DNA from 2 places in the Paenibacillus sp. FSL R7-0340 genome. Region 1 is predicted to be linked to the other one. Evidence: predicted binding sites of a transcription regulator. Region 1 holds the regulator's gene; the other holds the start of a gene.
The links. Region 1 encodes CtsR, which represses protease genes until heat stress. Its sites were predicted from a motif close to ATGGTCAATAAAGGTCAAACA; they were not measured.
Positions count from the first base shown of each region.

Region 1 (16,610 bases):
TACCTAAGGTACACATGTTCGGAATTGATTTGGTAATCATCTCTTCACCTCAATGTATGAATTGTTCCATTATAATCCTTTCACTGTATTACATTTACATTTGCCTGTCAATGAAAACTTGTTCCTGCAAACGTTTAAGACCTTCTTTAATCGTACGCGCACGAACCTCTCCAATACCATCCACTTCATCCAGTTCTTCTATCGTTGCTGTCATGACATGCGGAAAACGTCCAAACCGCTCCACCAGATTATGAATAATCACATTCGGCAAACGCGGTATCTTGTTCAGTACCCGATAGCCGCGTGCAGCAATATACTCTTCTGATGTCGCAGCTGAAGAAGGGTAGCCTAGTAAACGTACAATATGATTCACATCCAACAATTCGTCGTCCGTAGAACGTTTGAGTCCCAATATAATTTCACGAATTTTCTCGTCGCTATCGTCTTTGGCATAATCCTTATACAGCAACCATGCTTCTTCCTCAATGTTGCTGACAAGCTCTTCCATCTGCATACTAATCAGACGGCCCTCATTTCCGAGCTCGTTAATAAATCGTTTGATCTCCATTTTGATGCGCAGTACCATTTCGATCCGCTGGATGACATTAACGACCTCCGGCATGGTAACCAGCTCTTCAAATTCAGACGCTGTCAAATTCGTAGAGGCTTGCCCCAACACGGATCTATATTTCTCTAACGTCTGAATAGCCTGATTGGCTTTCGTCAAAATAACCCCGATTTCCTTGAGGGCATACCGTAATGTCCCCTGATACAAGGTAATAATATTACGCCGCTGGGAAATAGACACCACTAGTTTGCCAGTCTGCTTTGCAACTCGTTCTGCTGTCCGGTGCCGAATTCCTGTTTCAATTGAAGAAATGGAGGAGTCCGGAATCAGTTGCGTATTGGCATATAAAATTCGTTTTAAATCCTCGCTCAATATGATTGCGCCGTCCATTTTAGCCAACTCATACAAATAGTTCGGCGAAAAATCACAATTAATGGAGAAACCGCCATCCACGACTTCCATAACTTCTGGGCTATAGCCAACGACCAGAAGAGCACCCGTTTTGGCACGCAAAACGTTTTCCAACCCGTCGCGAAAGGGAGTTCCCGGTGCCACAAGCCGCAGCAAATCGTTCATTTTATCCAGTTGGCTCGCTTCTTTCATTCTCAATGCCCCCTAATCTAATGCGGCTGCCAGTGCATCTGCCACCGTTCCTACTCCTATAATTTGAATCCCTTTCGGATGTGTCCAGCCCTTCAAGCTTTTCTCCGGCATGATCACCCGTTTGAAACCTAGTTTCTCCGCTTCCCGTACTCGCTGTTCTGCTCGGGATACCGCACGCACCTCACCTGTCAGTCCCACCTCGCCAAAAATCACGTCGTACGGCTTGGTAGGAGCATCCCTAAAGCTGGAAGCAATGCTCACAGCTATAGCCAAATCCACCGCCGGTTCATCCAACTTCACGCCTCCAGCTACGTTGAGATAGGCGTCCTGGTTTTGCAAAAACATGCCCATCCGCTTTTCTAGCACGGCTATGATTAATCCCATTCGATGATGATCGACTCCTGTGCCCATTCGGCGCGGAGATGGAAAATGCGTAGCTGCAATCAATGCTTGCAGTTCAACCAATACAGGTCGGGTTCCTTCCATACTGGCTACAACAGTAGAACCCGCTACCCCCAGTGGTCGTTCAGACAGGAATAGTTCAGAAGGATTTGACACCTCACGCAAACCGCTTTCAGCCATTTCAAAAATACCAATTTCATTTGTAGAACCGAAACGGTTTTTAACTGCACGCAAAAGCCGATACGTATGATGACGCTCTCCTTCAAAATAAAGCACACAATCAACCATATGTTCCAACAAACGTGGACCTGCAATGGCCCCTTCCTTGGTCACATGTCCTACCAATACCGTAGCAATACCTAGCCCCTTGGCAATTCGCATAAAGCGTGAAGTACACTCCCGCACCTGAGCCACACTACCTGGTGCACTCGTCACCTCAGGCAAATATACGGTCTGTATCGAGTCGATGACCAAAAATTCCGGCTTCAAGCTGTCCACCGCTTCTTCAATCGTCTCCAAATTCGTCTCACATAATACGTATAGGCTGGGGGACAAGGCACCGAGCCGATCTGCACGTAGTTTCGTTTGACGGACAGATTCCTCACCAGACACGTACAGCACCTTTAAACCAGTTAAAGCTAGCTCATTAGATGTTTGCAGCATAAGCGTAGATTTACCGATTCCCGGATCACCGCCCACCAAAACGAGTGAACCCGGCACCACACCTCCACCGAGTACTCGATTCAATTCGCCAATTCCCGTCAAAATTCGTGTTTCTTTGCCACTCTCCACCTCTATAATAGGCAGTGGCTTGTCTTTTGTGCTATGAGTAAGAAGGGAAGACCCCATTCCTTGAGTTTTTACAACGCTTTCCGTTTCTTCGACCATGGAATTCCACGCCTGGCATCCAGGACATTTTCCGTACCATTTGGGCGATTCATAACCACATTCCGTACAGGAAAATTTAGTTTTCACTTTAGCCATACTTTATTCCTGGGCTCCTTATTGACGACGATAATGTCAAATTTATGTTCATACAGCCCAGAAAGAGCTGTAACAATAAAAGTTTACCATTGAAGCTTGGCGGACGTAAAGCAATATCACAAACTTTCCCAAAGCATTTACCCAACCATTTCACCGTGTTTTATACATAAAAAGGGTGTCTTCGCAATAGCTTTCCAGCCTGCGAGACACCCTTTTCTACTATTTATTTAGTAAACTGCTTTAGGACTTGGCAGATACATTATCCTTTTTCGTTACAGTCAATGCACCATTCTCCTCATCAATGAAGAGAGAGTCACCCTTAGTAATGTTGCCAGTCAACAGTTCCTCGGACAGGCGATCTTCAATATGCTTCTGGATTGCACGACGCAATGGACGCGCACCATACGCTGGATCAAAGCCTTCCTTGGCAAGGAATTTTTTAGCGTTGTCTGTCAACTCGAAGTCCACCTCATACTCATTCAGACGCTTACGCAGCTCCTCAGACATGAGTGACACAATTTCGGCAATATGTTTTTCTTCGAGAGAATGGAAAACGATAATTTCATCAATCCGGTTCAAGAACTCAGGACGGAAGCTTTTCTTCAGTTCATCCATCACTTTGCCCTTCATATTATCGTAATCCGCCCCAGCGTCCACTACAGCTGTAAAACCAAGCGTGGAGTTACGTTTAATCGCCTGTGCACCAACATTAGATGTTAGGATGATGAGTGTGTTACGGAAATCGACGACACGACCTTTGGAATCTGTTAGACGACCATCTTCCAGCACTTGCAGAAGAATATTGAATACTTCTGGGTGTGCTTTTTCAATTTCATCCAGCAACACAACAGAGTATGGCTTACGACGTACCTTCTCAGTCAGCTGACCGCCTTCTTCATATCCAACGTACCCTGGAGGTGCTCCTACCAGACGGGACGTGGAGTGCTTCTCCATATATTCGGACATATCAATACGGATAACCGCATTTTCATCTCCAAACATGGATTCAGCCAAGGCGCGTGCCAATTCTGTTTTACCAACCCCAGTTGGGCCGAGGAAAATAAAGGAACCAATTGGACGCTTCGGATCTTTCAGTCCGGCACGTGCCCGGCGAATCGCCCGGCTTACTGCCTTAACTGCTTCATCCTGTCCAATTACCCGCTCATGCAGCAACTCTTCCATATTCAACAAGCGGTGTGTTTCTTCCTCTTTCAGCTTGCTGACTGGAACACCTGTCCAGATTGCAACGACCTGAGCGATATCCTCTGGTGTAACTTCAGAATCTGTACGACCCTGTTGTTCTTTCCATTGGTTTTTCGTCACGTCTAGCTCTTCACGGATTTTTTGCTCTGTATCACGCAACGCTGCCGCTTTTTCAAACTCCTGACTTTGTACCGCTGAATCCTTTTCCTTACGGATATCTTCCAGACGGTTTTCCAGCTGTTTCAGGTTTGGCGGTACAGTGTAAGAATTCAGCCTTACTTTGGAGCCCGCTTCATCAATAAGGTCAATAGCCTTATCTGGCAGGAAGCGGTCGGTGATATAACGATCTGACAATTTTACAGCCGCTTCAATAGCCTCATCTGTGATCTTTACACGGTGATGCGCTTCGTAACGGTCACGCAGGCCGTACAAGATTTGAATCGCCTCTTCTGGAGAAGGCTGATCCACTGTAATTGGTTGAAAACGACGCTCCAAAGCAGCATCTTTCTCAATATATTTGCGGTATTCATCGAGCGTGGTCGCACCGATGCATTGCAGCTCGCCACGTGCCAGAGCAGGCTTAAGGATGTTGGACGCATCAATTGCGCCTTCCGCTCCACCAGCACCAATCAGCGTATGCAGCTCATCAATGAACAATACGATATTACCCGCTTGACGAATCTCGTCCATAATTTTTTTCAAACGATCCTCGAATTCACCACGATACTTGGTGCCTGCTACCACAGAACCCATATCCAGTGTCATTACGCGCTTGTCGCGCAACGTTTCAGGAATCTCATTTGCTATAATTTTTTGGGCCAATCCTTCGGCAATCGCTGTTTTACCTACCCCAGGCTCACCGATCAGAACCGGATTGTTCTTTGTACGGCGGCTGAGCACCTGAATTACGCGTTCAATTTCCTTGCTACGCCCAATAACAGGGTCCAGGTTGTTTTCCTTCGCAGATGCCGTCAGATCGCGTGCCAGACTGTCCAGAGTTGGCGTGCTGACATTAGCTGGAGCACCGTGATGGCTGGAAACAGCCTCGCTGCTGCCGAGCAATTGAAGCACTTGCTGACGCGCTTTGTTCAGACTGATGCCCAAGTTGTTCAGTACACGCGCTGCTACGCCTTCACCTTCACGAATAAGACCAAGCAAAATATGTTCTGTACCTACATAGGTATGGCCCAGTTTGCGGGCTTCATCCATAGACAGTTCGATGACTTTTTTGGCGCGTGGAGTATAGGCAATGTTCGTCGGTTGCTCTTGACCGCGTCCAATCAGCGTTTCCACTTCATCCTGGATTTTTTCCAGTCCCAGCCCTAAACCGATTAAGGCTTTCGCGGCTATTCCTTCACCTTCACGAATGAGGCCTAGCAAAATGTGCTCTGTGCCAATGTTGTTGTGTCCCAATCGAACAGCTTCTTCCTGAGCCAAAGCAAGCACTTTCTGTGCACGTTCCGTAAATCTTCCAAACATCATATATCCTGCACCTCCACAGTGTGTATTTCAGATCATTCTATATATTAAAGGGTTGTGCCTAATTTTTGCCGGATCAGCTTCGCCCGGTACATATCGCGCTCTTCGGTATTCATTTTATCCCCAAAGCTTTTTTGCAGGAACCCGGGTTGTGTCATCACATTCAGCTCATTCATCGCTGCGGTGGAAGGACGCTCCAAAATCCCTAAATCTACGCCAAGACGTACATCGGATAGCCGCTGTGCAGCCTCCTTGGAATCCAATACTGCTGCATATGACAAAATACCGAATGAACGCATCACCCGATCTGTAATTCGCAGCATAGATTCATTCATTAGCCTTTCTCTGGCAGAACGCTCGTGCTCAATAATTTGTAGCACCACGCCATGTAGATTCTCAATAATCTCCGCTTCGGTTTGTCCCAGTGTAATCTGATTAGATACCTGAAACAAATTTCCGACCGCTTCGCTGCCTTCACCGTAAATGCCACGAACTGTAAGACCTACCTGTGAAACAGCAGACAATATACGATTGATTTGATGAGTCATAACTAATGCAGGCAAATGCATCATCACCGAAGCTCTCATACCTGTGCCGACATTCGTCGGACAACTGGTCAGAAAACCTCTCCGATCATCAAATGCATAATCAACATGCGCTTCAAATGCATCATCAATAATCATAGCGCGTTCCCAAGCTTCCCTAACCTGACATCCCGGATATAAGCACTGGATACGCAGATGATCCTCTTCGTTTATCATAACACTAACCGATTCATCATCGCTAATTAAAACAGCACCGTTACGAGATTCGTTCGCCAAATTTGGACTAATCAAATGCTTCTCAACCAGCACCTGCTTGTCGATCTCATCCAACTCGGATATTTTCAACGTATGAAAAGTACCAAAACCGCCTAAATCATCATACTGAAGGATATCCGTCAATCGTTGAAGTGCTTCTTCCGACTGCTGATTGGTAGCAAGCATGGGAAAAGGCAGATGCTGCAAGTTACGCGCAATTCTCACCCGGCTGCTAATGACAATCTCCGAATCCGCAGCATCACCACGCATCCAGTCACTTAGCGGCTTCTCCGTAAACCGAATATTGGGCATTACGCATCCCTCCTACTCTTCACAAACTTTACTCTTCAGTCATTTCTTTTTCAAGCTCTCTGATTTGATCCCTAAGCTCAGCAGCTGATTCAAATTCTTCCTGTACAATATGCTGTTGCATCTCTTTTTTCAAATCGTCAATTTGCCGTTTAACCTTCAGTCGGCCTCCAGTGCGAACCGGAACTTTACCAACATGATTCGTACTGCCATGCACACGCTTGAACAGAGGGTCCAGACGACTATCAAAATATTGATAGCACGACGGGCATCCGAAACGTCCCAGCTTACTAAACTGTGCATAGGTCATGCCACAATCCTTGCATTGCAGGTTCTGCGGACCACTGTGGCCTGGAGACTGGCTCTTTGTACTGGAGTCAAAATCCAGCATCCCCGACAACAAGCTATGAATCGAAAAGCCGTTAGGTGTTCCAGGGATCATCTCCCCTTTTTCCTTGGCACACGTCTCACAAATATGAAACTCTGTCTTTTCGCCATTCACAATTTTGGTGAAATGCAAAGTTGCCGGCCGCATATTACATTCTTGGCACAGCATAAAAGCACCTCCTTCAATGTCAGGATTTATACCAATCCCTACATCCAAACGTTAGTCTCTTTCCACACACTATTTGGTCGCCAGCAACGAAATCAGCATAGCCTTAAGCAATCTTGCTCGCAGTTGATCACGATAGGGAAGCTTCAGTAATAATGTATCCCTTGATAAAGCAGCCTTCATTAAATTAGCTTCCCTTTTGCTTAAAAAATGGGCTTCCTCTAACTGATAAATCAGTCCTTCGGCTGCCGATTGGCTTATTTCCTCCCCGATGCTCTGATGAAGATGTGTATGGATGGCATGCTGTGCAGGCAGCTGAATTCGCTGAATACGAATGTAGCCCCCGCCACCGCGTTTACTTTCCACCACATAGCCTTTTTCCAGCGTAAACCGGGTGCTAATTACATAATTAATTTGCGACGGCACGCAGGAAAAGCGGTCAGCCAGATCATTGCGCTGAATCTCCACTAAACCTTGGGGACTTTCCAGCAATATACTCTTCAAATATTGTTCAATAATATCGGAAACATTGCGCATTTCATCATCCTCCACTAACGGAAACGCAAGTATTCAAGTACATTTCACGCTCCACAGAGTCCGCCGTATATTGAACTTAACCAAACGGTAAAGTCACGAATCTAAGCTGTATTCAGGCTATTGCCTGATCTACATCCATTGGAATTGTACCGTTTTGTCTCTAGTGTGGCCTTTATTTGCGATTAATCATACACTTCTCTTATGTTCATAAGAGTCAGCTCCTAACTATACGCAAATCATTTCGATCCTCATTTACTTCTTTGCTATCAAAATCACCTTATACAGCTAATCCATCAGCATAGTACTTCTACAGAATCGCACTAGGCTTGATTGACTTTGACTTTCTTTGACTATATTCATATTATAGCACATTATTCATTTTTGCCAAGGGGTCAATACCATTTTTCGCAATCTAATTATGTTTTATACAATACCATAAAAAAACTCTTCCCATTACAGAAAGAGTTTTGAAAATTATGATAACCACACAAGTTATGTTCCCTGAAAGATGGAGCCTAAGAAGAACTAAATGGGCCTTTATCAGAAAAAATCCAATAAGAACGTTTGTTTTACCGGTATTACACGTTTAAGGGCAGACACAGACTCACTGCTGCCTTCAATACGCCCCCATTTATACAGATCATCAGCCTGCTGGTAGCCAAGCATCAGAGTCGTCAGTGACTGAATCCCAAGTTTCAAGTCAGCTACTATGGCGTTTTCAGATAAATTGCTTATATCCACTCTCTCCAGATGTCCTTGCCCCTCCGTAGTAATCGTTAATCTCCATAATCCATCATTCCATGGAGCATACCGATCAGTCAGATTTAAGGTTAAACTTGTTTCTTCTCCAATCTGTTCAAAAGGGTATCTTTCTATAAAAGCAGCTGCATCCACAATACGACCCATAAAATAAGGCACAGTTTCCTGTTGAATTCGTGGATCATCGAGTAAAAATGGCAGATTGTCATCTGCTGGAACGTAATTAAATTTACCTTGGGCTATCATTGAGTCATGATTTGCAAAATAAGTCCATAAAGCCCGACGAGCCGTCTCATTTTCATATACCAACTCATCACAATTCAACTGTTTATCTTCAATTTTGTATAGTGCATATCCCTGAGGATCGCCTGTTTCAGAGTAATATACCGCAGTTCGATAGTTCTCATTTAAAATCCGCTCTTGCCACCATTCCTTATCTCGTACCAGCGTGCCATTATAACGAGATGCATACGCTTGATACACTTGGTCCAGTTCTGAAATATCTTTGACATCGCGTTTGACTGTACCTTCTGTTTTAAGTTTTGCAGGGAATTTATCAATGGGAATGACGTACTTTTTATATTCAATATACGTTTCCCATCCAAATTTACGATAGAAGGCAAAGGAGAATGGATGCAGAAAAGAAAGGCTTTGTCCCGCAGACTTCATTTCTTCAAGCGCATGCGTCAACAAACGTGACACCATGCCTCCGCGACGCTTTTCTGGCCATGTTGCCACACCAGCAATGCCCCCCATATCAAAAACCTGACCGTTTATGTATACCTGTAGGGGTAACAAAGTCAGTTTAGCATTCAAGTCATGTCCGTCGAATATTCCCCATGTTTGCTTTGGTTTGAATTTCTTCTTGGATTTTTCCAGATCCTCCAGGGACATTGTAAACTGAAAAGCATATTGAGATAATTCAATAGCCGCTTCAAATTCCTCACGTTGTAATTGTCTGATCTCCATAACTTCGTCACCTCGCTCGTATACTTGGGCATCCATAAAAAAGATTATACACTTAGAGTGTGGCAAAGCCTCTTCCCTCTGTCAACCTTAGAAGCAGGTGGCCATCTAAAAACACATAAAAAAGGATGATAATCTCATTGAGATTATCATCCTTTTCACTTTTGCTTGGCGACGTCCTACTCTCCCAGGACCCTGCGGTCCAAGTACCATCGGCGCTGGAGGGCTTAACGGTCGTGTTCGGGATGGGTACGTGTGGAACCCCTCCGCTATCGCCACCAAACATGAATTTACATCGTAAATTCTTTAACAGGAATCAGCATCGCCAAATGCTGTGTGTTCGCTTGTTTCATATAAGCTACTTGAGCTTATACAATACAAAACTTACACCCTGAAAACTGGATCCGAAACTCATTTGCGTTTTATTTTTAGGATAAGCCCTCGACCGATTAGTATTGGTCAGCTCCATGCATTACTGCACTTCCACCCCCAACCTATCTACCTCGTCGTCTTCAAGGGGTCTTACATACTGGGAAATCTCATCTTGAGGGGGGCTTCACGCTTAGATGCTTTCAGCGCTTATCCCTTCCGTACATAGCTACCCAGCGGTGCTCCTGGCGGAACAACTGGTACACCAGCGGTACGTCCATCCCGGTCCTCTCGTACTAAGGACAGCTCCTCTCAAATTTCCTACGCCCACGACAGATAGGGACCGAACTGTCTCACGACGTTCTGAACCCAGCTCGCGTACCGCTTTAATGGGCGAACAGCCCAACCCTTGGGACCTACTTCAGCCCCAGGATGCGATGAGCCGACATCGAGGTGCCAAACCTCCCCGTCGATGTGGACTCTTGGGGGAGATAAGCCTGTTATCCCCAGGGTAGCTTTTATCCGTTGAGCGATGGCCCTTCCATGCGGTACCACCGGATCACTAAGCCCGACTTTCGTCCCTGCTCGACTTGTAGGTCTCGCAGTCAAGCTCCCTTCTGCCTTTGCACTCTTCGAATGATTTCCAACCATTCTGAGGGAACCTTGGGGCGCCTCCGTTACTCTTTAGGAGGCGACCGCCCCAGTCAAACTGCCCACCTGACACTGTCCTCGCACCGGATCACGGTACCAAGTTAGAACCTAGATACGATCAGGGTGGTATCCCAAGGATGCCTCCCTTCAAGCTGGCGCTCAAAGTTCAACGGCTCCCACCTATCCTGTACAGATCGTACCCAAATTCAATATCAAGCTGCAGTAAAGCTCCATGGGGTCTTTCCGTCTTGTCGCGGGTAACCTGCATCTTCACAGGTATTAAAATTTCACCGGATCTCTCGTTGAGACAGCGCCCAAGTCGTTACGCCATTCGTGCGGGTCAGAATTTACCTGACAAGGAATTTCGCTACCTTAGGACCGTTATAGTTACGGCCGCCGTTTACTGGGGCTTCGGTTCATAGCTTCGCCCGAAGGCTTACCACTCCCCTTAACCTTCCAGCACCGGGCAGGCGTCAGCCCGTATACTTCGCCTTGCGGCTTCGCACAGACCTGTGTTTTTGCTAAACAGTCGCTTGGGCCTTTTCACTGCGGCCCCCTCGGGCTATTCACCCTACCGAGGCACCCCTTCTCCCGAAGTTACGGGGTCATTTTGCCGAGTTCCTTAACGAGAGTTCTTCCGCGCGCCTTAGAATTCTCTTCTCGCCTACCTGTGTCGGTTTGCGGTACGGGCACCTTCTCCTGGCTAGAGGCTTTTCTTGGCAGTCTGAGATCATGACCTTCGCTACTATAATTTTCGCTCCCCATCACAGCCCAGCCTTAACGATGTGCGGATTTGCCTACACACCAGCCTCACTGCTTAGACGGACATCCATCAGTCCGCGTCACTACCCTACTGCGTCACCCCATCGCTCATAACGGATTACGGTGGTACAGGAATTTCGACCTGTTGTCCTTCGACTACGCCTATCGGCCTCGCCTTAGGTCCCGACTTACCCTGAGCGGACGAACCTTCCTCAGGAACCCTTAGGCTTTCGGCGGATCTGATTCTCACAGATCTTTTCGTTACTCATACCGGCATTCTCACTTGAATGCAGTCCAGCGCTCCTTACGGTACACCTTCAACCCGCATTCAACGCTCCCCTACCCCTGATGCAAGCATCAAGCCATAGCTTCGGTGGTGTGTTTAGCCCCGTTACATTTTCGGCGCAGAGTCACTCGACCAGTGAGCTATTACGCACTCTTTCAATGGTGGCTGCTTCTAAGCCAACATCCTGGTTGTCTGTGCAACTCCACATCCTTTCCCACTTAACACACACTTGGGGACCTTAGCTGATGGTCTGGGCTGTTTCCCTTTCGACAATGGATCTTAGCACTCACTGTCTGACTCCCGGAACTAAATCTATGGCATTCGGAGTTTGACTGAGCTTGGTAACCCTTGCGGGCCCCGCACCCAATCAGTGCTCTACCTCCACGATTCTTTTTTCCGAGGCTAGCCCTAAAGCTATTTCGGGGAGAACCAGCTATCTCCGGGTTCGATTGGAATTTCTCCGCTACCCCCACCTCATCCCCGCATTTTTCAACATGCGTGGGTTCGGGCCTCCAGTGCGTGTTACCGCACCTTCACCCTGGACAGGGGTAGATCACCCGGTTTCGGGTCTACGTCCACGTACTCATTCGCCCTATTCAGACTCGCTTTCGCTGCGGCTTCAGCTCTTCACCTTAACCTTGCACGGGAACGTAACTCGCCGGTTCATTCTACAAAAGGCACGCCATCACCCATAGATCGGGCTCTGACTTCTTGTAAGCACACGGTTTCAGGATCTATTTCACTCCCCTTCCGGGGTGCTTTTCACCTTTCCCTCACGGTACTGCTTCACTATCGGTCGCCAGGGAGTATTTAGCCTTGGCAGATGGTCCTGCCGGATTCATACGGGGTTTCACGTGCCCCGCACTACTCGGGATCCGTCTCGGAGAGAACAAGTTTTGAACTACAGGGCTTTTACCTTCTCTGGCGGGCCTTTCCAGACCTCTTCATCTAACCGGTTCCTTTGTAACTCCATGTGAGACGTCCCACAACCCCAAGGAGCAAGCTCCTTGGTTTGGGCTAATCCGCGTTCGCTCGCCGCTACTGACGGAATCACTATTGTTTTCTCTTCCTCAGGGTACTTAGATGTTTCAGTTCCCCTGGTCTGCCTCTATTCTGCCTATGTATTCAGCAGAAAGTGACTGTCGATGAAGACAGCCGGGTTTCCCCATTCGGACATCCCCGGATCAAAGCTTGCTTACAGCTCCCCGAGGCTTTATCGTTGTTCGCCACGTCCTTCGTCGGCTCCTGGCGCCTAGGCATCCTCCGTGTGCTCTTTGTAGCTTAACCTAGACTTTTCTTTCAAAGAAAGAAAATGTCGATGTTCGATAAAGAATGATTTTTGCCAAAGGCAAAAGATCTTTCCTTACCTGCTACCTTTATTTCACTTGTTTACACAAGATCAGCTTAAAGGAATATTCTAAAACGCAATTTCGTTTCGGTATCCAGTTTTCAAGGTGCAAAGCTGTTTGATTATCAGTCAATCTCCAAAGAGTTAACGATTCTCATACAGTTTAAGATGAAATTGTAATTGGTGGAGCCAAGCGGGATCGAACCGCTGACCTCCTGCGTGCAAGGCAGGCGCTCTCCCAGCTGAGCTATGGCCCCTCACAAGTTCCATCAAAACTGAACAAATGGAATGATGATTTTTTTGAAGCTTACGCTTCATATTTGAATGTTTCCATTGCAGGAAACGATTCTCCATAGAAAGGAGGTGATCCAGCCGCACCTTCCGATACGGCTACCTTGTTACGACTTCACCCCAATCATCTACCCCACCTTCGGCGGCTGGCTCCCTTGCGGGTTACCCCACCGACTTCGGGTGTTGTAAACTCTCGTGGTGTGACGGGCGGTGTGTACAAGACCCGGGAACGTATTCACCGCGGCATGCTGATCCGCGATTACTAGCAATTCCGACTTCATGTAGGCGAGTTGCAGCCTACAATCCGAACTGAGACCGGCTTTTCTAGGATTGGCTCCACCTCGCGATTTCGCTTCCCGTTGTACCGGCCATTGTAGTACGTGTGTAGCCCAGGTCATAAGGGGCATGATGATTTGACGTCATCCCCACCTTCCTCCGGTTTGTCACCGGCAGTCTGCTTAGAGTGCCCAGCTTGACCTGCTGGCAACTAAGCATAAGGGTTGCGCTCGTTGCGGGACTTAACCCAACATCTCACGACACGAGCTGACGACAACCATGCACCACCTGTCTCCTCTGTCCCGAAGGAAAGGCCTATCTCTAGACCGATCAGAGGGATGTCAAGACCTGGTAAGGTTCTTCGCGTTGCTTCGAATTAAACCACATACTCCACTGCTTGTGCGGGTCCCCGTCAATTCCTTTGAGTTTCAGTCTTGCGACCGTACTCCCCAGGCGGAATGCTTAATGTGTTAACTTCGGCACCAAGGGTATCGAAACCCCTAACACCTAGCATTCATCGTTTACGGCGTGGACTACCAGGGTATCTAATCCTGTTTGCTCCCCACGCTTTCGCGCCTCAGCGTCAGTTACAGCCCAGAGAGTCGCCTTCGCCACTGGTGTTCCTCCACATATCTACGCATTTCACCGCTACACGTGGAATTCCACTCTCCTCTTCTGCACTCAAGCTCCCCAGTTTCCAGTGCGACCCGAAGTTGAGCCTCGGGATTAAACACCAGACTTAAAGAGCCGCCTGCGCGCGCTTTACGCCCAATAATTCCGGACAACGCTTGCCCCCTACGTATTACCGCGGCTGCTGGCACGTAGTTAGCCGGGGCTTTCTTCTCAGGTACCGTCACTCTTGTAGCAGTTACTCTACAAGACGTTCTTCCCTGGCAACAGAGCTTTACGATCCGAAAACCTTCATCACTCACGCGGCGTTGCTCCGTCAGGCTTTCGCCCATTGCGGAAGATTCCCTACTGCTGCCTCCCGTAGGAGTCTGGGCCGTGTCTCAGTCCCAGTGTGGCCGATCACCCTCTCAGGTCGGCTACGCATCGTCGCCTTGGTAGGCCTTTACCCCACCAACTAGCTAATGCGCCGCAGGCCCATCCACAAGTGACAGATTGCTCCGTCTTTCCTCCTTCTCCCATGCAGGAAAAGGATGTATCGGGTATTAGCTACCGTTTCCGGTAGTTATCCCTGTCTTGTGGGCAGGTTGCCTACGTGTTACTCACCCGTCCGCCGCTAGGTTGTTTAGAAGCAAGCTTCTAATCAACCCCGCTCGACTTGCATGTATTAGGCACGCCGCCAGCGTTCGTCCTGAGCCAGGATCAAACTCTCCATTAAAGACCAACCGAAGTTGGTTATAGAAAGAGCGATAAGCTCATTTTTAATGCTAGCGATTCTTCTTATAAAAGAAGAAATCTTTATTTCATCATCCATTTGTTCAGTTTTCAAAGAACTTGTCTGTTCTCGTTCATTCAACGAGCCAGGAATTAGATCATACCATGTCAGTTGCTTTCTTGTCAAATCTTTTTTTTGATTATCTTTTCAGCAACCTCGCTTCAAGAAATGTTATTCTCAAAGCAACGTCTAATAATATATCATGCCTAAAGTTATTTAGCAAGCATTTATTTATATCTATTTTATTTCCTACTATACAACAGATAATAAGGCAGCCACCCCGCCCCAGAGCGGAATGACTGCACTCATTGCAAAACTATTTATTCTTGTTCCAGCAGTCTGATAAATTCATCCTCATCTTCTATGGTGTCAATTCCGAGCTGTTGGGCCTTAGCCAGCTTACTCCCAGCCTTTTCACCAGCTATGACTAGATCCGTCTTTTTCGATACAGACCCCGCAACTTTGGCTCCAAGCGCCTCCAGCTTGGATACAGCTTCTTCACGCGTAAGCTGATGCAAGGTACCTGTAAGCACGACCGTTTTGCTACTGAAAAAGCTGTCTGTCTTCTTCTCCTGTGGAGCTTCAGGGGCTTGAGCTTTCACCCCTAGAGACAGCATCTTTTCAATTCCCGCCTGAGTAAATGGATCGGCAAAGAAAGCCACAATGCTTTCGGCTACAATCCCGCCTACATCCGGTAGTTCTATCAGTTCTTCCACCGTAGCGGACATCGTCTTGTGCAAATCACGGTAATGTTCAGCCAACATACGTGTTGTCGCTTTACCGGTATTCGGTATACCCAGAGCATAAAGGAAAGAAGCCAAATCTCTCTCTTTACTCTTTTCTAGTGCCGCCAAGAGGTTACTGGCCTTTTTCTCACCAAACCGCTCCAGCTTCACAAGATCATCATATTGGAGTGTATACAGATCCGCAGGCTCGCGCACTTCCAGTTCGTCATGTAGCTGTATGGCCGTTTTGTCACTGAATGTCTCAATATCCATAGCATCACGTGAAGCAAAATGGGAAATACGAGCCACAATTTGTGGTTTACACCCCAGCTTATTGTCGCAAAACAAATGGGCACCTCGCTGCTGCAACGGAAACCCGCAGGCTGGACAATGATCTGGTACGACAATTTCCTCACCGTCGTTCTCAGACGTTACCTTTCCTAATATCTCCGGAATGACATCGTTTGAGCGACGGATAAACACACGTGCCCCCAAAGCAAACTTCAGGTTTTTGCGCTCAATGTCACCAGCATTGTTCAGTGTACAATTTTGTACAGTGACTCCCGCCAGCTCTACCGGCTCTACCCTTGCAAGTGGGGTGATTTTACCGGTTCGTCCTACATTCCACTCAACCGAGTTAAGCACCGTTGTCGTTTCCTCAGCTTCGAACTTATATGCCACCGCCCAGCGTGGGAATTTATCGGTATACCCGAGAGCCTCACGTGTGCGCATATCTGTAATTTTCAATACTGCCCCATCAATGAGATAATCCAATCCGGCACGAGATTCTTCAATCTCAATCAGTTGCTCCATTACATCTTCAAAATTATCAAAGTAAGTCAGGTAAGGGTTTACCTTAAAATGATTTTCACGCAGGAAAGTCATCATTTCCTGGTGGCTGTCAAATTGGATACGGTCTGCATATCCCACATTGTAGAAAAATGCATTCAATCGTCGTTCAGCTGTCACTTTGGGATTCAAGTTACGCAAAGCGCCAGCTGCGGCGTTGCGTGCATTTTTAAGAGGGTCCACGGCAGTCTCATTATATTTGGACAATACAGAGAGATTCATTATCCCTTCTCCCTGTACTTCAATTGTTCCATTTCGAAAAGGAATTGTAAGTGGTACGGATTTAATCGTCTTCACCTGTGCCAGTATTCCCTCACCCACAACGCCATTACCGCGGGTGGAAGCCTGTACCAGCTGTCCATCTGTATACGTCAGGTTCAGCGTCAGTCCATCAAATTTAAGTTCTATTGCATAGCCTGGAGATGGCAAAGGTTGCTCCGGGTTCTTGGTATTGTAATCATTGACCAGTTTAACAACACGCGCGTTCC
Region 1 covers NZ_JBBOBY010000001.1:831,892-848,501, reverse strand. Annotated here, with positions in the region: gene pssA (CDP-diacylglycerol--serine O-phosphatidyltransferase) at 1-40, opposite strand, end outside; gene disA (DNA integrity scanning diadenylate cyclase DisA) at 95-1,171, opposite strand; gene radA (DNA repair protein RadA) at 1,184-2,557, opposite strand; gene clpC (ATP-dependent protease ATP-binding subunit ClpC) at 2,798-5,242, opposite strand; gene MKX59_RS03645 (protein arginine kinase) at 5,287-6,351, opposite strand; gene MKX59_RS03640 (UvrB/UvrC motif-containing protein) at 6,380-6,904, opposite strand; gene MKX59_RS03635 (CtsR family transcriptional regulator) at 6,974-7,438, opposite strand; gene MKX59_RS03630 (GNAT family N-acetyltransferase) at 7,979-9,166, opposite strand; rRNA gene rrf (5S ribosomal RNA) at 9,330-9,446, opposite strand; rRNA gene MKX59_RS03620 (23S ribosomal RNA) at 9,593-12,518, opposite strand; tRNA gene MKX59_RS03615 (tRNA-Ala) at 12,761-12,836, opposite strand; rRNA gene MKX59_RS03610 (16S ribosomal RNA) at 12,936-14,491, opposite strand; gene ligA (NAD-dependent DNA ligase LigA) at 14,869-16,610, opposite strand, start outside.

Region 2 (16,610 bases), on a different contig from region 1:
TCACGTACCTGGAGGAGGACGAAGAAGGCCAGTTTCTTGATGAAGCGGAGGAAATGATGGAGCTGCTCTATTATGAGCTGGACCGTCCAACGAAGCTGAACCGCATTAAGGCCCGGCAGGGAGTAGTAGAGCATGATCAGGCTCGTGTCCTGCTGGAGGAGGGGAAATTTGCTCAGGCAGCCCAGTTGCTCAAGCAAATTTCAGAGGAACAACCGGATATGTTCGCTGCGCGGAATAATCTGGCGCTGGCGTATTACTACATGGGATTGTTCCAAAATGCTAAGGCTACCATTATTCAAGTGCTGGAAGATGAGCCGGGTAATTTACACGCATTGTGCAACTTGGCGATCTTTTATCAGCACGAGGGCGGCGGCCCGGAATTGGATCGTCTGGTGCAGACTTTGGCGGTTACTATACCGTTTCAGGAGGAGCAGGTATTCAAGCTGGCGACCACTATGGGGATTCTCGGACGCCACGAGGAGGCCTACAGACATTTCCGCAGGTTGCTTCATGGCGATGGAGAGAACAATGCGGACGCTTCTTTGTACCATTACACGGCGGTAGCTGCCAGCAATACGGGAAGATATGCGGAAGCTCGGCGGTTGTGGAGTCATTTGCAAAAGCAGGATGCTTCCTCGGAAGTTCCGCGGTTTTTCCTGTCCCGACTGGAGGAACTCCAGCAGGAGGGTACACCGCTGCAAGTGCTCAGCTATCATTATCATCTCCCGTTTGAGGAGCAATTCCGCATGTGGGAGAAGTTTGGTGCTGACCAGGTGCCTGACAGCATGAAGAAGGACCCGCTAATCCGATCATCCTTCTTCTGGGCCTTGCGCCACGGGGACCGGGCGACTCAGCTTCAGGTCATTCAGGCGTTAAGCCTGATCGGTGATGATGAGGTGCGTCAGGCACTGGAGTCCTTCGTAGAAGACCCGGACCAGGAGGATGAGCTGAAACGTCGTGCCTTGCAAGTATTGCAAGAGCTGGCGGAGCAGGGTGAGCAGAAAATGTACCCGGAAACGGAACATTCTGATCAGTCGGAGGTTGAGAACGATCCGCATACAATTGAAGGTGATGTATCTGCTTCCCCAGTCGATCCACAATGGCAGGCAGTGCTGGATAAGGTACTGACCGTCATGAGCAAGCCATCAGATCCGGCCATGCAGCACGATTTGAAATCGCTTTGGCTGGAGTATTTGGATCGGCTCGCCCCGGAAGTTCCGATGGTTCAGCATACTGAGGGATGGGCAGCGGCGCTAGAATATTTGACAGCCAAAATGCATCATCATTCAGTCACCTATCAGGAAGTAGCCGATCGTTATGGTATTTCCGTATCGACCGTAAGCCGCTATGCACGCCAGATTGACAGCGTGTGTGGTATCAAACAGAAGCTGAAGCAGCCGCTCTCCACGTTTAAAAAGCAGGTCTGAGACCTGCTCCAAACATCACTTAAAGGAGGCAACAAACGTATGTATAAATCCATAATTATTGGTACAGGTCCTGCAGGCTACACAGCCGCTATTTATTTGGCACGCGCTAACATGAATCCGCTGATCATTGAAGGGATGCAGCCCGGTGGGCAGCTTACTACAACGACCGAAATTGAAAATTTCCCGGGTTTTGAGCAAGGTATCCTCGGGCCTGAACTGATGGATAATATGCGCAAGCAGGCTGAACGTTTTGGCGCTGAATTTACTTCCGGATGGGTAGAGGAAGTAGATTTCAGCAAACGCCCTTTTAAAGTGAAGGTAGAGGGTAAAGGTATCATTGAGGCGGAGTCGGTCATTATTGCTACAGGTGCGTCCGCCAAATATCTAGGCATTCCGGGTGAGCAGGACAATGTAGGTCGCGGAGTCAGCACGTGCGCAACTTGCGATGGATTCTTTTTCCGCGGGAAAAAGATTGTCGTGGTTGGCGGTGGCGATTCAGCCATGGAGGAAGCGAGCTTCTTGACCCGTTTTGCTTCCAGTGTAACCTTGGTCCATCGTCGCGATGAGTTGCGGGCATCCAAAATTATGCAAGATCGTGCGCGTGAGAACGAAAAAGTACATTGGGCATTAAACCGGACTCCTCTGGAAGTTGTGACGGGAGAAGCTGGCTTAAAAGGTTTGAAGGTACACAATAATGAGACCAATCAGGATGAGCTGATTGAGGTAGATGGCGTGTTCGTAGCCATCGGGCATACACCGAACACAGGTTTCCTGAACGGACAAATTCATACCGATGAACACGGCTATATTGTAGTAAAGCCAGGCACAACGGAAACGAACATCCCCGGAGTTTTTGCCTGTGGGGACGTACAGGATAACCGTTACCGTCAAGCTATTACGGCTGCGGGAACGGGCTGTATGGCGGCTATGGACTGCGAGAAGTATCTCGAAGGCAGTGCTGTTCACGACTGGAGCGAAACACTGGATCAATAAAAGCGTGTCTATAGTACACAAAAAGGCTAACGGGAGAGCGAAGGAAACCTCTGTTATGCCGCATCTTTTGTTCAGGAAGAGAAAGCCTGCTGCGTTTGCACAGGCTTTCTCCTTTTTATGATTATAGAATTTATAAGTTTTCAGCGGAGCTGAACAATCTATAATCGCAAGAAAAATTTCCGTTAAGCGTGGTCTGGCTTCCTTGAAAGTACGTCAATAGACGTTTTTCTTATGGGTGCATGAGGTTAAAAATTCCGCTAATCGTACACTTTTCAACAAGGAAGTGTCCTTGACCGTAACGGGGGCTTCAATTATAGTTGGAACGTAGGATTACTATTATGAAGTAGGAATTGTAAGCATATATTTCATACCAGGTTTTTAAGTAAACATAAAGGTGGCTTGGAACATGTCTGAAAGTATCTATGTAGGTGTCGATTTGGGCGGTACCGCGATTAAAGTCGGCATTTGTAATGAAAACGGACAGCTTTTGCACACATATGAAGGACCAACCGAAACCGATAAAGGTGTAGACGTTGTCATCGGTAATATCGAAAAATATGTGCGGCATATTGTTGAGCAATCTCCTTATGAGTGGGATCAACTAAAGGGTGTCGGTGCAGGCGTTGCAGGTTTTACGAATGTTCGTGATGGTATTATTGTCCTCGCTCCTAATATTGGCTTTCGTGACGTGCCGATCCGTGCGCTCCTAGAGAACCGGATTGGCAAGCCTGTGAAAATAGACAATGATGCCAATGTTGCCGCGCTTGGCGAAGCTTGGGCCGGAGCAGGCAAAGGCATCGAAAACTGCGTATGCTATACCCTGGGAACAGGAGTAGGTGGCGGCATTATTATAAACGGTAAAATATACCAAGGTTCTTCGGGCATGGCCGGAGAAATTGGCCATATCAGTGTCGTACCTGATCTGGAGGCTATTCAGTGTGGATGCGGCAAAATGGGTTGCTTGGAAACTGTATCTTCCGCAACAGGCATCATTCGTATGGCCAAGGACGCTGTGGAACGTGGCGACCGGACCTCTCTGGCGCTGGAAGATCAAATTGCTGCCAAGGAAGTATTTGATGCTGCTAAAGCTGGAGATGAAGTCGCGCTTCGTATCGTGAACCGGGCTGCCTTTTATTTGGGGAAATCTATGGCAGCAGTTGCCGCTGTGCTTAATCCAGAGTTGTTTATTATAGGTGGCGGTGTTTCCAAAGCAGGCGACTTTTTGTTTGAAGAGATGCGTCGCGTGTACACCAAACTGGCACCTGAGCCCCTTCAAAAAGGGGTATCGATTGTTCCAGCTGTGCTGGGCAATGACGCAGGTATCGTAGGGGCAGCTGGTTTGTTGCTACGTTCCTGATCCTGATCCACAGGTTACTGATAATACGGGTACTGGCATAGAGCGAAGAAGCAAAAGGAGAGGGAAGTCCATATGACAGATAACCTAAAAAATGCTGCGCCGTGGGCAACGCTCATTATTATTACGGGGATGTCAGGCGCAGGGAAGACCATTGCGGTTCAGAGCCTGGAAGACTTGGGCTTCTTCTGCGTTGATAATTTGCCTCCTGTACTGATTCCCAAATTTGCCGAGTTGATTGAGCAGTCTAACGGTAAAATAGGCAAGGTGGCACTCGTAATTGATTTACGCGGACGAGAATTTTTCACCGCCTTGTCTGAATCGTTGAATTATATTAAAGATCATTTTACGATTCATTGTGAAATTTTATTCTTAAATGCGAATGATGGCGTTCTCGTACAGCGGTATAAGGAAAGCCGTAGACGTCATCCGCTGGCTCCAGACGGCATGCCTTTGGATGGGATTCGGTTGGAGCGCAAGATGTTGGAAGAATTAAAAAGCTCGGCTACACAGGTTATTGATACAAGTGTGATGAAGCCTGCAACCTTAAAGGCGAGGATTATTTCACGATTTTCTCATCTGGAGAGCAGTATGCTTTCCGTGAACATTACTTCTTTTGGCTTCAAGTATGGTATTCCCATTGATGCCGATCTTATATTCGATGTGCGCTTCCTGCCTAATCCCCACTATGTGGACCAACTACGTCCCCACACGGGACAGGATAGCGATGTATATGATTATGTCATGAAATGGCCCGAGACTCAGGCATTCTTGACCAAGTTGCTGGATATGTTACACTTTTTGATTCCGCAATATCGCAAAGAAGGCAAAAGCCAGGTCATTATCGGCATTGGCTGTACTGGCGGTAAGCATCGTTCTGTTGCAATATCGGAGTATTTAGGAAAAATGCTGGGTGCCAGCGAGACAGAATCTGTTTCTGTTTCGCATCGGGATGCTGATCGGGACCGGCATTAATGAGGTGAAATCATGAAAGAGACCGGATCACAACGGGAGCGCCCACGTATTGTTGTTATGGGCGGCGGAACCGGCTTGTCCGTCATGCTGCGGGGCTTAAAGCAAAAGCCGCTAGATATTACGGCTATTGTTACAGTCGCTGACGATGGCGGAAGCTCCGGGATTTTGCGCAGTGAGCTGCAGATGCCCCCTCCAGGGGATATTCGCAATGTGCTGACTGCCTTGGCTGACGTGGAACCAGTGATGTCAGATATGCTGAAATACCGTTTCGGTGCGGGATCAGGATTGTCAGGCCACAGCCTGGGTAATCTGATTTTAGCAGCGATGACCGATATATCGGGAGATTTTGTAACGGCGGTGCGTGAGCTTAGCCGTGTATTTGCTGTCCGGGGACGCGTGCTGCCGGCAGCTGAGGAAGGCGTTGTGCTAAGTGCCGAAATGGAGGATGGCACGGTGATTACCGGAGAGTCCAAGATCCCGGAAGCGGGCGGACGAATCAAACGCGTCTTTCTTGAACCGACTCACGTGGAGCCGTTGCCTGAGGCTGTAGAGGCCATTAATGAGGCTGATGCGATTTTGATTGGCCCCGGCAGTCTATATACCAGCATATTACCGAATTTGCTTGTACCTAAACTCGCTGAAGCTGTAGTAAAATCAGACGCTATCAAAATATTTGTCTGTAACGTTATGACCCAGCCTGGAGAAACCGATGGCTATACGGTAGGAGATCACCTGCAAGCTATTTTTGAGCATGTAGGGCATCATCTCTTCGACTATGTCATTGTAAATAACGGAGAAATTCCACCCCAAGTACAGGAAATGTATGCCGAGCAGGGCGCTAAGCCAGTTCAAGTAGACATGGGCGAGCTGACCGATCGGGGATATAAAGTGGTGGCAGATACATTAGTTCTGTTCCGCACGTATTTACGGCATGATGCCGACAAATTGAGCCAGCATATTTACCAATTGGTACAAAACTGGATATTAAGAAGGAGGTGAGTCCCTTGTCCTTTGCGGCACAAACGAAAAAAGAGCTTACGATGATTGAAAGCCAGTCCTGCTGTGAGAAAGCGGAACTATCTGCGCTCATACGTATGCTCGGATCCGTACAACTGTCGAATAAAAGGGTGATATTGGACGTGTCCACAGAAAATGCCGCGATTGCAAGGCGGATTTACTCCTTGATCAAGAAGCATTTTCAACTTCATATCGAACTGCTTGTACGGAAAAAAATGCGCTTGAAAAAAAATAATGTGTACATTGTCCGTATTCCCAATGGTGTGCAACAGCTGTTAAAGGATCTTTATATCGTCTCAGAAGGTTTCTTGTTCACTGACGGGATTAATCGGGATATCGTTCGGAAAAACTGTTGTAAGAGGGCTTATTTGCGGGGCGCCTTTATGGCAGGTGGCTCTGTCAACAATCCTGAAGGATCGTCTTACCACCTTGAAATTTCTTCGATGTATGAGGAGCATTGTCAGGCACTCGTTGATCTTGCGAATGAGTTTCACCTAAATGCTCGCTGTATTGAGCGAAAAAAAGGTTTTATTCTCTACATCAAGGAAGGCGAGAAGATCATTGAGCTGCTTAGCATCATTGGGGCGCATCAAGCCTTGTTCAAATTTGAAGATGTACGCATTATGCGCGATATGCGCAATTCCGTAAATCGCATTGTCAATTGTGAAACGGCTAATTTAAACAAGACGATCGGAGCTGCTGTCCGGCAAATTGAGAATATTAAGTTGCTGGAGAGGGAAGTTGGTTTGGAGACCTTGCCGGATAAACTGCGTGAAGTGGCAGAAATTCGTCTCGCTCATCCCGATTTGAATTTAAAAGAAGTCGGGGAAATGCTCAAAGGGGTCGTGAGTAAATCGGGTGTAAATCATCGGCTTCGCAAAATTGATGAGATGGCTGACAAAATCAGGGGCGAAAATGGCCTGATTCCGTAAAAAGAATGTCCATGGGGCTTTCAGCCCCGGTTTTTTTAGTTTTTTTTCTAGTGTCTGTCCCGGGTTAATGTTATAATGTGATAAATAAAATGGAGTAAGTAGTGTCCAGATTTATTTGATGAGGGGGTAAGCTGACATGTCAAAACATCCGGTAGTCGTACGCTTGAAAACAGGACTGCACGCCAGACCTGCTGCGTTGTTCGTACAGGAAGCGAATAAATATTCATCTGAGATTTTTGTGGAAAAAGAAGACAAAAAGGTTAATGCCAAGAGCATCATGGGTATTATGAGTCTTGCCATCAGTACAGGTACTGAAATCAATATTAGTGCTGAAGGTGCGGACGCCGAACAGGCTGTAAACGCTTTAGTAAGTCTGGTTAGTAAGGTAGAGCTGGAAAATCAATAAACAAAGATTTGCTTTGTGATATGGTGTATGCTCTTAGTGAAAAGCCCCTTTGGGGCTTTTTTTGTATCCAGAAAAAAGTCTTCGAAAACTCCTCCGTTAACTGTTTTATGGATGGATTTGTTGAATATAGACACTGTATTAAGTTCAAACTATAAATAATTAAAATCCCCGTGGTCATGCTCTGTTTCGGAAATTTGTACGCTTGGCTGCAACCTTTTTCCGTCTTTTCCGTCTGGAAGGTACAAACATTTTCAAGAAAGAGGTTGAATTCAATGAGACTTTGGACAAAAACAGTAGCCACGGCAGTTCTCGCAGGAGCATTAATGGCAGGGGGAGTAGCAGGCGGATTATGGACGGGGGCAGATCGTGCTTATGCTGCGTCAACAGCTTCGACGGTAAACGGTGTAATTAATGTGACTGGAAGCGGGGAAGTATTGGCGAAGCCCGATATTGCTTATCTCTCTATCGGTGTACAATCGGAAGGGAATACGGCAGCTGCTGCTCAAAAAGCCAATGCTACAAAATTGAACAAGGTTACACAACTGCTGAAAGAAAAGTGGAGCATTAGCGCAGATGACATTCAGACCAGCCAGTTTTATGTACAGCCTAACTACACCTATAACGAAAAAGAAGGGCAGAAGCTCAAAGGCTACACTGCCAACCATACACTTTCCGTCAAATACCGCGATTTGGATAAAATCGGTCAGTTGTTGGATGAGGCGACCAAGTCCGGAGCCAATAACGTAGATAATGTACGTTTTTCCGTGGAAGATCCTTCGACTTATGAAGAAGAAGCCATTACTAAGGCATTGGGAAGCGCACAATCTAAAGCCAGTGCTGTAGCTAAGGCAGCCAAACGAGGGTTAGGTGTCCTTGTGAGTGTGACGGTAGATGGCGGAGAAGCACAAATCTTTACACAACGTGAAAATGCCATGTCAAAATCGCTCTTGGACGTAGCAGGTGGCGGGACAGAGATACAATCGGGGCAAGTAACAGTGAAAGTTCAGGTGTCGGCTCAATACGAAATGAACTAATATAGATCATCAAACGAAGCCACAAGCGGCCTGCATCATGTGCAGGCTGGCTTGCTGGCTTTTTTTGTATACCGAAACCTTTTTGTAATGAGTCTGTCATAGCTAAGGGTTATTAGGTGTACATATTGAAATCGGAGAGTGTACAGATTGTAAACTACATACAATAGGGTATAGATATAATATTAAAAGTAGTTATCACACATAGACAATACAGATCATTAACAGGAGGAATATTTAATATGAGTAAGCATGCAATAAAATGGGGTTCAGCACTGCTGGCGGCAGGGATTTTCGCAGGAGTCACAGCTGTTCCCGTTTCCTATATCCAGGCAGCATCGACGAAACAGCAGCAAGCGACAACACAGCAACCAGGAATCACCATCCAATGGAATGGTAAAACGTTGCCCGCTAAAGGTGTCCAAGTGAACGGGAGTACAATGATTCCGGTGGCCGCACTGCGCGACAGCTTGGGGATTCCAGTAAGCTATGATGCGAAAACAGCGACATATACCGTAGGTAGCGGGTACAATAAACTTTACATTATGGCTTCTTCCTCGGATGCCTACGTCAACGTCAATGGAATCAATACACGTAGTATGGATGCCAAACAGATCGCTGGGAAGCTATACATTCCTATGAGTTTGCTGAAAGACTATCTGGGCATAGATGCTCAATGGAATGCAGCTCAGAAAACAGTAACGCTGAGTAAAAGCCAGCTAAATCCGATTACAATTGCGTCTCAAACACTTCCAGCTTCGAGTAGTGCGAAGGTGTCCTACAAGATTAAGTACCCGCAAATCAGCGGTAGCCAGCTGAATTCTGAGGCTCAACAGGCCATTAACAATGTGCTTAAAAAGCATGCAGAAGGTATATTGGCAGCAGGCAAAAAAATGATGGCTGAGGGAGAGGCTACAACAGGAAGACCGTATGAGTTTGGAAATGATTTTGCGATTGCCTATAACAAAGATGGTATTCTGAGTGTGATTATGCAGGACTACTCGTATACGGGTGGCGCGCATGGCATGACGGCACGTAAAGGATATACGTTCTCGCTCGCTGATGGTAAACTGCTGCAATTGTCTGACGTATTGAAGGCAAATCCGAACTACAAAAAGTTCCTCAATGCTGATTTGAAGAAAAAAATCGATGCACTTCAGGCTGGCGAAGGATTCGGCAAATTTAAAGAGCTGGCGGCAGATCAGAATTTTTATGTGACGAACAGTGGAGTAACAATCGTGTTTGATTTGTATGATTATGCGCCATACGCGTATGGAATTCCGGAGTTTACCTACTCGTTCGGTCAATTGCTGCCTCAAGGCGGAAAGCCTTTTGCGGGACAGAATGAATAGTAGAAATAAATAAGTCCAATTGTCTATAACCTAAAAAACAATAAAGCAAAAAAGCTGCCTACCGGATAAGAAAGTCCGGAGCAGCTTTTTCATTTACCAGTTATCGAAAGAGGTAAATTTCTTCTCTTATACACCTTCTGGAGAGGAGCTAGTTAGCACTTTATCAATAATACCGTATTCCTTGGCATCATCAGCAGACATGAAGTAGTCACGGTCTGTATCTTTTTCAATGCGCTCCAGTGGTTGGCCTGTGCGATCTGCGAGAATGCGGTTCAGTTTATCACGCATTTTCAGAATGCGGCGTGCGCGGATTTCGATATCCGTTGCCTGACCTTGTGCACCACCCAGTGGTTGGTGAATCATAATTTCACTGTTTGGCAAAGCGAAACGTTTACCTTTGGCGCCTGCATTCAGCAAAAACGCGCCCATGGAAGCCGCCATACCTACGCAAATCGTAGATACGTCAGGTTTAATGTATTGCATCGTATCGAAAATGGCCATACCAGCTGTAATGGAACCGCCAGGGCTGTTAATATACAAGTGAATATCTTTTTCAGGATCTTCGGCAGCCAAAAACAGCATTTGCGCAATTATAGAGTTGGCTACAACGTCATTGACGTCCGAGCCTAACAAAATAATGCGATCCTTTAACAGTCTGGAATAAATGTCATAGGCGCGTTCGCCGCGGTTACTTTGTTCTACTACCATAGGAACATAGCTCACGTCAAAAAACCTCCCTTAAATATCGTTAGTGGATTTGGTGGACATGCCGATTACACGTCCCTTATTTATAAACTGTTACCGTAATAACCACATGATAAACAATTTCAAACAAAAAGTCAAAGAAAGTCAAACTAATGATTAAAAAAAAGAGCCCTCAGCGCTCTTATTGGTTAAAACATTATATAGAAGCATCTAAGCGTTCATTTAAAATGGCGCGCCCGCGAGGAATCGAACCTCGATCTCAGGCTCCGGAGGCCTACGTCATATCCGTTGGACCACGGGCGCATAGTTGATTCAATGCAAACAACTAACTAATTAAACAGCTAATTGGAAACAAAGATGATTATATGATATACAGCAGTGAATTGCAAGCTTTTATTAAATGCGCATATTCAGATAAATGGTTGAGAAATATAGGTTCAGATAGACTTGCATATGGAGCAAATATTGGTTAAGATATACGTGGGACTTAAAAAGTTATCCCGGGACGTTTTGAGACCAGTTAGAGATAGAGCATTAGAGACAGAACTTAGAAGTGTGCGGGAGTGGAAAGCATGCGAAAGATATTAGAAATACAGAAGCAGCTTCTGCCCGACCTCATGGATGTTTTGAAAAAAAGGTACACGATCCTGCATCAGATTATGCTGTCCGATGTTGTTGGACGCAGAACACTGGCAGCTTCACTGAACATGACTGAGCGCGTGTTGCGCGCCGAAACCGATCTTCTTAAAGCTCAGGGGCTAATTGAGATTGAGAGTGTAGGCATGAAGGTGAGCAAAGCAGGACTGGATCTGCTGGAACAGCTGGAGCCGATTGCGAACAACTTGTTCGGCCTGTCCCAATTGGAGGACCAGATTCGTCAAGCCTATGGTTTGAGGAAGGTGGTTGTCGTTCCAGGGGATTCGGATGCTTCTCCGTTAACAAAGCAGGAGCTGGGGCGCGCTGGAGCAAAAGCGTTGCTGAGTGTTATGGACGACGAGGATGTGGTCGCTGTAACAGGTGGCACGACGATTGCCGACGTGGCGGAACAACTGGCACTACCTTCTAATGGCCCACTTAAGGGTGGGTGGTTTGTACCGGCACGCGGAGGTTTGGGAGAAAGCATGGAAATGCAGGCCAACACAATTGCTTCCACAATGGCTCGCAAGGTAGGCGCTCAATACCGTCTGCTCCATGTACCGGATTTGCTCAGCAATCATGCTTACAACTCCTTGCTTGAAGATACGAACATTCAGGATATATTGAACCTGATTCGCGAGAGTCGTATCATCATTCACGGGATAGGCAACGCCATAGCGATGGCACATAGACGTAAACTTGATCCCGAAACCTTTGCCCAGATCAGCAGTGAAGGAGCGGTAGCCGAATCGTTTGGTTATTACTTTAACGAAGATGGCGTCGTTGTTCACAGAATGCTGACGCTTGGACTCCGATTGGAGGACATTAGGCGTACCGATACGGTTCTAGGTGTAGCTGGAGGCAAAAACAAGGCGGCCGCTATTCATGCGGTACTGCGTTTCGGGCAAGAGGACATTCTAGTCACCGACGAAGGCGCTGCTATTGAGATTGTAAGTCGTTATTTAAATGATTAATATAGGATTTATGAATAATGTTGTCTTGACGGGCTTTCGGGTCTGTCTTGAATATATAAAACTAAACTAAACGAACTTTGGGAGGAACTCACTCATGACAGTTAAAGTTGGTATTAACGGTTTCGGACGTATTGGACGCCTTGCTTTCCGCCGGATTCAAAATGTGGAAGGTATTGAAGTAGTAGCAATCAATGACTTGACAGATTCCAAAATGTTGGCACATTTGTTGAAATATGATACAACACAAGGTAATTTCCAAGGACAAGTAGAAGTACATGACGGCTTCTTCAAAGTAAACGGTAAAGAAGTTAAAGTTTTGGCTAACCGCAACCCTGAAGAACTGCCTTGGGGAGACCTGGGTGTAGACATCGTTCTGGAATGTACAGGTTTCTTCACAACTAAAGAAGCTGCTGAGAAACATTTGAAAGGCGGCGCTAAAAAAGTTGTTATCTCCGCTCCAGCTACTGGCGACATGAAAACTGTCGTTTACAACGTAAACCATGAAATTCTGGACGGAACTGAAACTGTAATCTCCGGTGCTTCTTGCACAACAAACTGCCTGGCTCCTATGGCTAAAACACTGCAAGATAAATTTGGTATCGTTGAAGGTTTGATGACTACAATTCATGCTTACACTGGCGACCAAAACACTTTGGATGCTCCACATGCTAAAGGTGACTTCCGTCGTGCTCGTGCAGCAGCTGAAAACATCATCCCTAACACAACTGGTGCTGCTAAAGCAATCGGTTTGGTTATCCCTGAGTTGAAAGGTAAATTGGATGGCGCGGCTCAACGTGTTCCAGTACCTACAGGTTCCCTGACTGAGCTGGTAACAGTTCTGGAGAAAAACGTAACTGCTGAAGAAATCAACGCTGCGATGAAAGAAGCATCCGATCCTGAAACTTATGGATACACTGAAGATCAAATCGTTTCTTCCGACATCAAAGGTCTTACTTTCGGTTCTTTGTTTGATGCAACTCAAACTAAAGTTCTGACTGTTGGCGACAAACAACTGGTGAAAACTGTAGCTTGGTATGACAATGAAATGTCTTACACTGCACAATTGATCCGCACGTTGGAATACTTCGCAAAACTGGCTAAATAAGAACAGTCTTATTGAGCAACATCATAGAGCGGAAACAGGTTATTGTTTCCGCTCTTTATATATCAAATGTGCCTTGAATTCCTGATTCGTAAAATTATAAGGGTGCGGAGGAATATGGAGATGAACAAAAAGAGCGTACGTGATATAGAACTGAATGGAAAACGGGTGTTTGTTCGTGTAGATTTTAACGTTCCGGTTGAGGACGGTAAAATTACGGATGACAAGCGTATTCGTGAAACCTTGCCAACCATTAACTACCTGATTGAAAAAGGTGCAAAAGTTATTTTGGCGAGTCACTTTGGACGTCCAAAAGGTCAGGTTGTTGAATCCATGCGTCTGACTCCTGTTGGCGTACGTTTGTCTGAGCTGCTGAAAAAACCAGTAGTTAAAGTGGACGAATCGGTAGGCGAAGCTGTTAAAGCGAAAGTGGCTGAACTGCAAAACGGCGACGTGCTGTTGCTTGAAAATGTACGTTTCTATGCAGGAGAAGAAAAGAATGATCCTGAATTGGCGAAGCAATTTGCTGAATTGGCAGACGTTTTCGTGAATGACGCATTTGGTGCAGCACACCGTGCTCATGCTTCCACAGAAGGTATCGCGCATCTTCTTCCGGCTGTTTCCGGCCTGCTGATGGAGAAAGAATTGTCTGTAATCGGTAAAGCTCTTTCAAACCCAGATCGTCCTTTTACAGCCATTATCGGCGGTTCCAAGGTAAAAGACAAAATCGACGTGATCGACAACCTGCTGAATATTGCAGATAACGTAATCATTGGTGGCGGTTTGGCTTATACATTCTTCAAAGCTCAAGGTCATGAAGTGGGTCAATCCCTACTGGATGAATCCAAATTGGACGTAGCTCTTGGATTTATCGAAAAAGCGAAGAAGCTCGGCAAAAACTTCTACCTTCCGGTTGATATTGTGGTATCTGACGATTTCAGCGCTACGGCGAACACAAACATTGTGGATATCGACGGCATTCCTTCAGATTGGGAAGGCGTGGACATCGGACCGAAAACACGTAAAATCTATGCAGATGTTATCAAAAACTCCAAATTGGTTGTTTGGAACGGACCAATGGGCGTATTTGAAATCGAGCCTTTCGCTGGTGGTACTCGTGAAGTAGCGGAAGCTTGCGCAACAACAGAAGCATACACCATCATTGGTGGCGGTGATTCTGCGGCTGCGGCTGAAAAATTCCACTTGGCTGACAAAATGGATCATATCTCCACTGGCGGCGGCGCATCTCTGGAATTTATGGAAGGCAAAGCACTTCCGGGTGTTGTTGCACTGAACGATAAATAATCAAACGCACTATGCGTGAATAAAGCTTTAGGGCACCTAATAGTTAGGAGTTGAAACCATTGAGAACACCGATTATCGCGGGTAACTGGAAGATGTTTAAAACCGTACCAGAAGCTAAAACTTTCATCGAAGAGATCAAAGGCAAAGCAGAGGTTGCAGGAGTGGAAAGCGTGATTTGCGCACCATTTACGAATCTTCCTGCTCTGGTTGAAGCAGTAAAAGGCACGTCTATTAAAATTGGCGCACAAAACCTGCATTTTGCAGAAGATGGTGCATTTACAGGTGAAATTAGCGGTGGAATGCTGAAAGATCTGGGCCTAGACTACGTTGTGATCGGACACTCCGAGCGTCGTGAATATTTTAATGAAACAGACGAAACGGTGAACAAAAAGGTTCATGCGGCATTCCGTCATGACCTGACTCCAATCGTATGTGTAGGCGAAAAGCTGGAAGATCGTGAAGCTGGACAAACCAAAGAGGTTGTAAAAGTGCAAACTGTAGCAGCTTTTGCTGGTTTGGCTAAGGATCAGGCTGCACAAGTAGTTGTTGCTTATGAGCCAATCTGGGCCATCGGAACAGGCAAATCCTCCACTTCGCAGGATGCGAATGAAGTGATTTCCTATATCCGTAGTCTGATTAAAGAGCTGTATGATGAAAATACAGCAAATGCTGTACGTATTCAGTATGGTGGCAGTGTAAAACCTGAAAATGTTACTGAGTACCTGGGTCAAAGCGATATCGACGGCGCGCTTGTGGGCGGTGCCAGTCTTCAACCGGCGTCGTACATCGCGCTTGTTGAGGGGGCGAAGTAAGATGACAGCACCAAAACCGGTAGCTTTAATTATTATGGACGGGTTCGGATTGCGTGACAACGTAGAAGGTAATGCGGTTGCGCAGGCCAACAAACCGAATTACGACCGGTATTTACAACAGTATCCTCATACAACGCTGACGGCTTCTGGCGAAGCAGTGGGTCTGCCTGAAGGACAAATGGGTAACTCCGAAGTAGGTCACTTGAACATCGGCGCAGGCCGAATTGTATATCAAGACTTGACTCGTATTTCGAAGTCCATTCGTGACGGCGAGTTCTACGACAATGAAACACTGGTTAAAGCAGTGCAACATGCTAAGAAGAACAACACGAAACTTCACCTGTACGGACTGTTGTCTGACGGCGGCGTGCATAGCCATATCAGCCATCTGTTCGCTATGCTGGACTTGGCGAAAAAAGAAGGCTTAACTGAAGTGTACATTCATGCTTTCATGGATGGACGCGACGTTATGCCTGACAGCGGCGTAGGCTTCATGCAGCAACTGATCGCCAAAATTCAAGAAGTGGGCGTAGGCAAAATTGCGACTGTACAAGGACGCTATTATGCTATGGACCGCGACAAACGTTGGGAACGTGTGGAGAAATCTTACCGTGCAATCGTATACGGAGAAGGCCCTCAATACACAGATCCAATGGAAGCATTGAAAGAATCGTATGAAAAATCAGTGTTCGACGAATTTGTGGAGCCAACGGTTATTGTGAAGGCTGACGGAAGTCCTGTAGGGCTGGTCGAAAGCAATGACTCTGTTATCTTCCTCAATTTCCGTCCTGACCGTGCGATTCAACTGTCTCAGGTATTTACAAACGCGGACTTCCGTGGTTTTGACCGTGGCCCGAAATTGCCTAAAGATTTGCACTTTGTTTGCCTGACGTTGTTCAGCGAAACGGTTGAAGGCTTTGTAGCTTACGAACCGAAAAACCTGGATAACACGTTTGGTGAAGTGTTGGTTCAAAACAACAAAAAGCAATTGCGTATTGCTGAGACTGAAAAATATCCGCACGTTACTTTCTTTTTCAGTGGCGGACGTGATGTGGAGCTTCCTGGCGAAACTCGTATTTTGATCAACTCGCCTAAAGTGGCTACATATGACTTGCAGCCGGAAATGAGTGCGTATGAAGTAGCGGATGCTGCTGTTAAGGAAATCGAAGCCGACAAGCATGATGCGATTATCCTGAACTTTGCCAATCCGGATATGGTTGGACACTCCGGTATGCTGGAGCCAACGATTAAGGCGGTAGAGACGACGGATGAATGTGTTGGACGTGTTGTAGATGCGGTTAAAGCCAAAGGCGGCGTGGTTATTATCATTGCTGACCATGGTAACGCGGATATGGAAATTGATGAGCAGGGACGTCCGTTCACAGCTCACACAACTAATCCGGTTCCGTTCATTTTGACTGACGAAAATATCGTTTTGCGTGAGCATGGAATACTGGCTGACGTAGCTCCAACGCTTCTGGATTTGATGCAACTTCCGCAACCTGCGGAAATGACAGGAAAATCTATGATTGCATCCCGCAAGTAAGCTTGATTTAATAAGTATAGGCTTGACCAATAAATCATGATTC
Region 2 covers NZ_JBBOBY010000003.1:202,814-219,423, reverse strand. Annotated here, with positions in the region: gene MKX59_RS26935 (tetratricopeptide repeat protein) at 1-1,427, shown strand, start outside; gene trxB (thioredoxin-disulfide reductase) at 1,467-2,420, shown strand; gene MKX59_RS26925 (ROK family glucokinase) at 2,827-3,777, shown strand; gene rapZ (RNase adapter RapZ) at 3,850-4,749, shown strand; gene MKX59_RS26915 (gluconeogenesis factor YvcK family protein) at 4,762-5,748, shown strand; gene whiA (DNA-binding protein WhiA) at 5,754-6,698, shown strand; gene MKX59_RS26905 (HPr family phosphocarrier protein) at 6,835-7,104, shown strand; gene MKX59_RS26900 (SIMPL domain-containing protein) at 7,377-8,138, shown strand; gene MKX59_RS26895 (PdaC/SigV domain-containing protein) at 8,378-9,487, shown strand; gene clpP (ATP-dependent Clp endopeptidase proteolytic subunit ClpP) at 9,614-10,210, opposite strand; tRNA gene MKX59_RS26885 (tRNA-Arg) at 10,421-10,495, opposite strand; gene MKX59_RS26880 (sugar-binding transcriptional regulator) at 10,765-11,802, shown strand; gene gap (type I glyceraldehyde-3-phosphate dehydrogenase) at 11,897-12,907, shown strand; gene MKX59_RS26870 (phosphoglycerate kinase) at 13,028-14,209, shown strand; gene tpiA (triose-phosphate isomerase) at 14,269-15,021, shown strand; gene gpmI (2,3-bisphosphoglycerate-independent phosphoglycerate mutase) at 15,023-16,567, shown strand.
Region 2: the regulator CtsR is predicted to act here: its motif matches at 10,323-10,343, upstream of clpP (ATP-dependent Clp endopeptidase proteolytic subunit ClpP).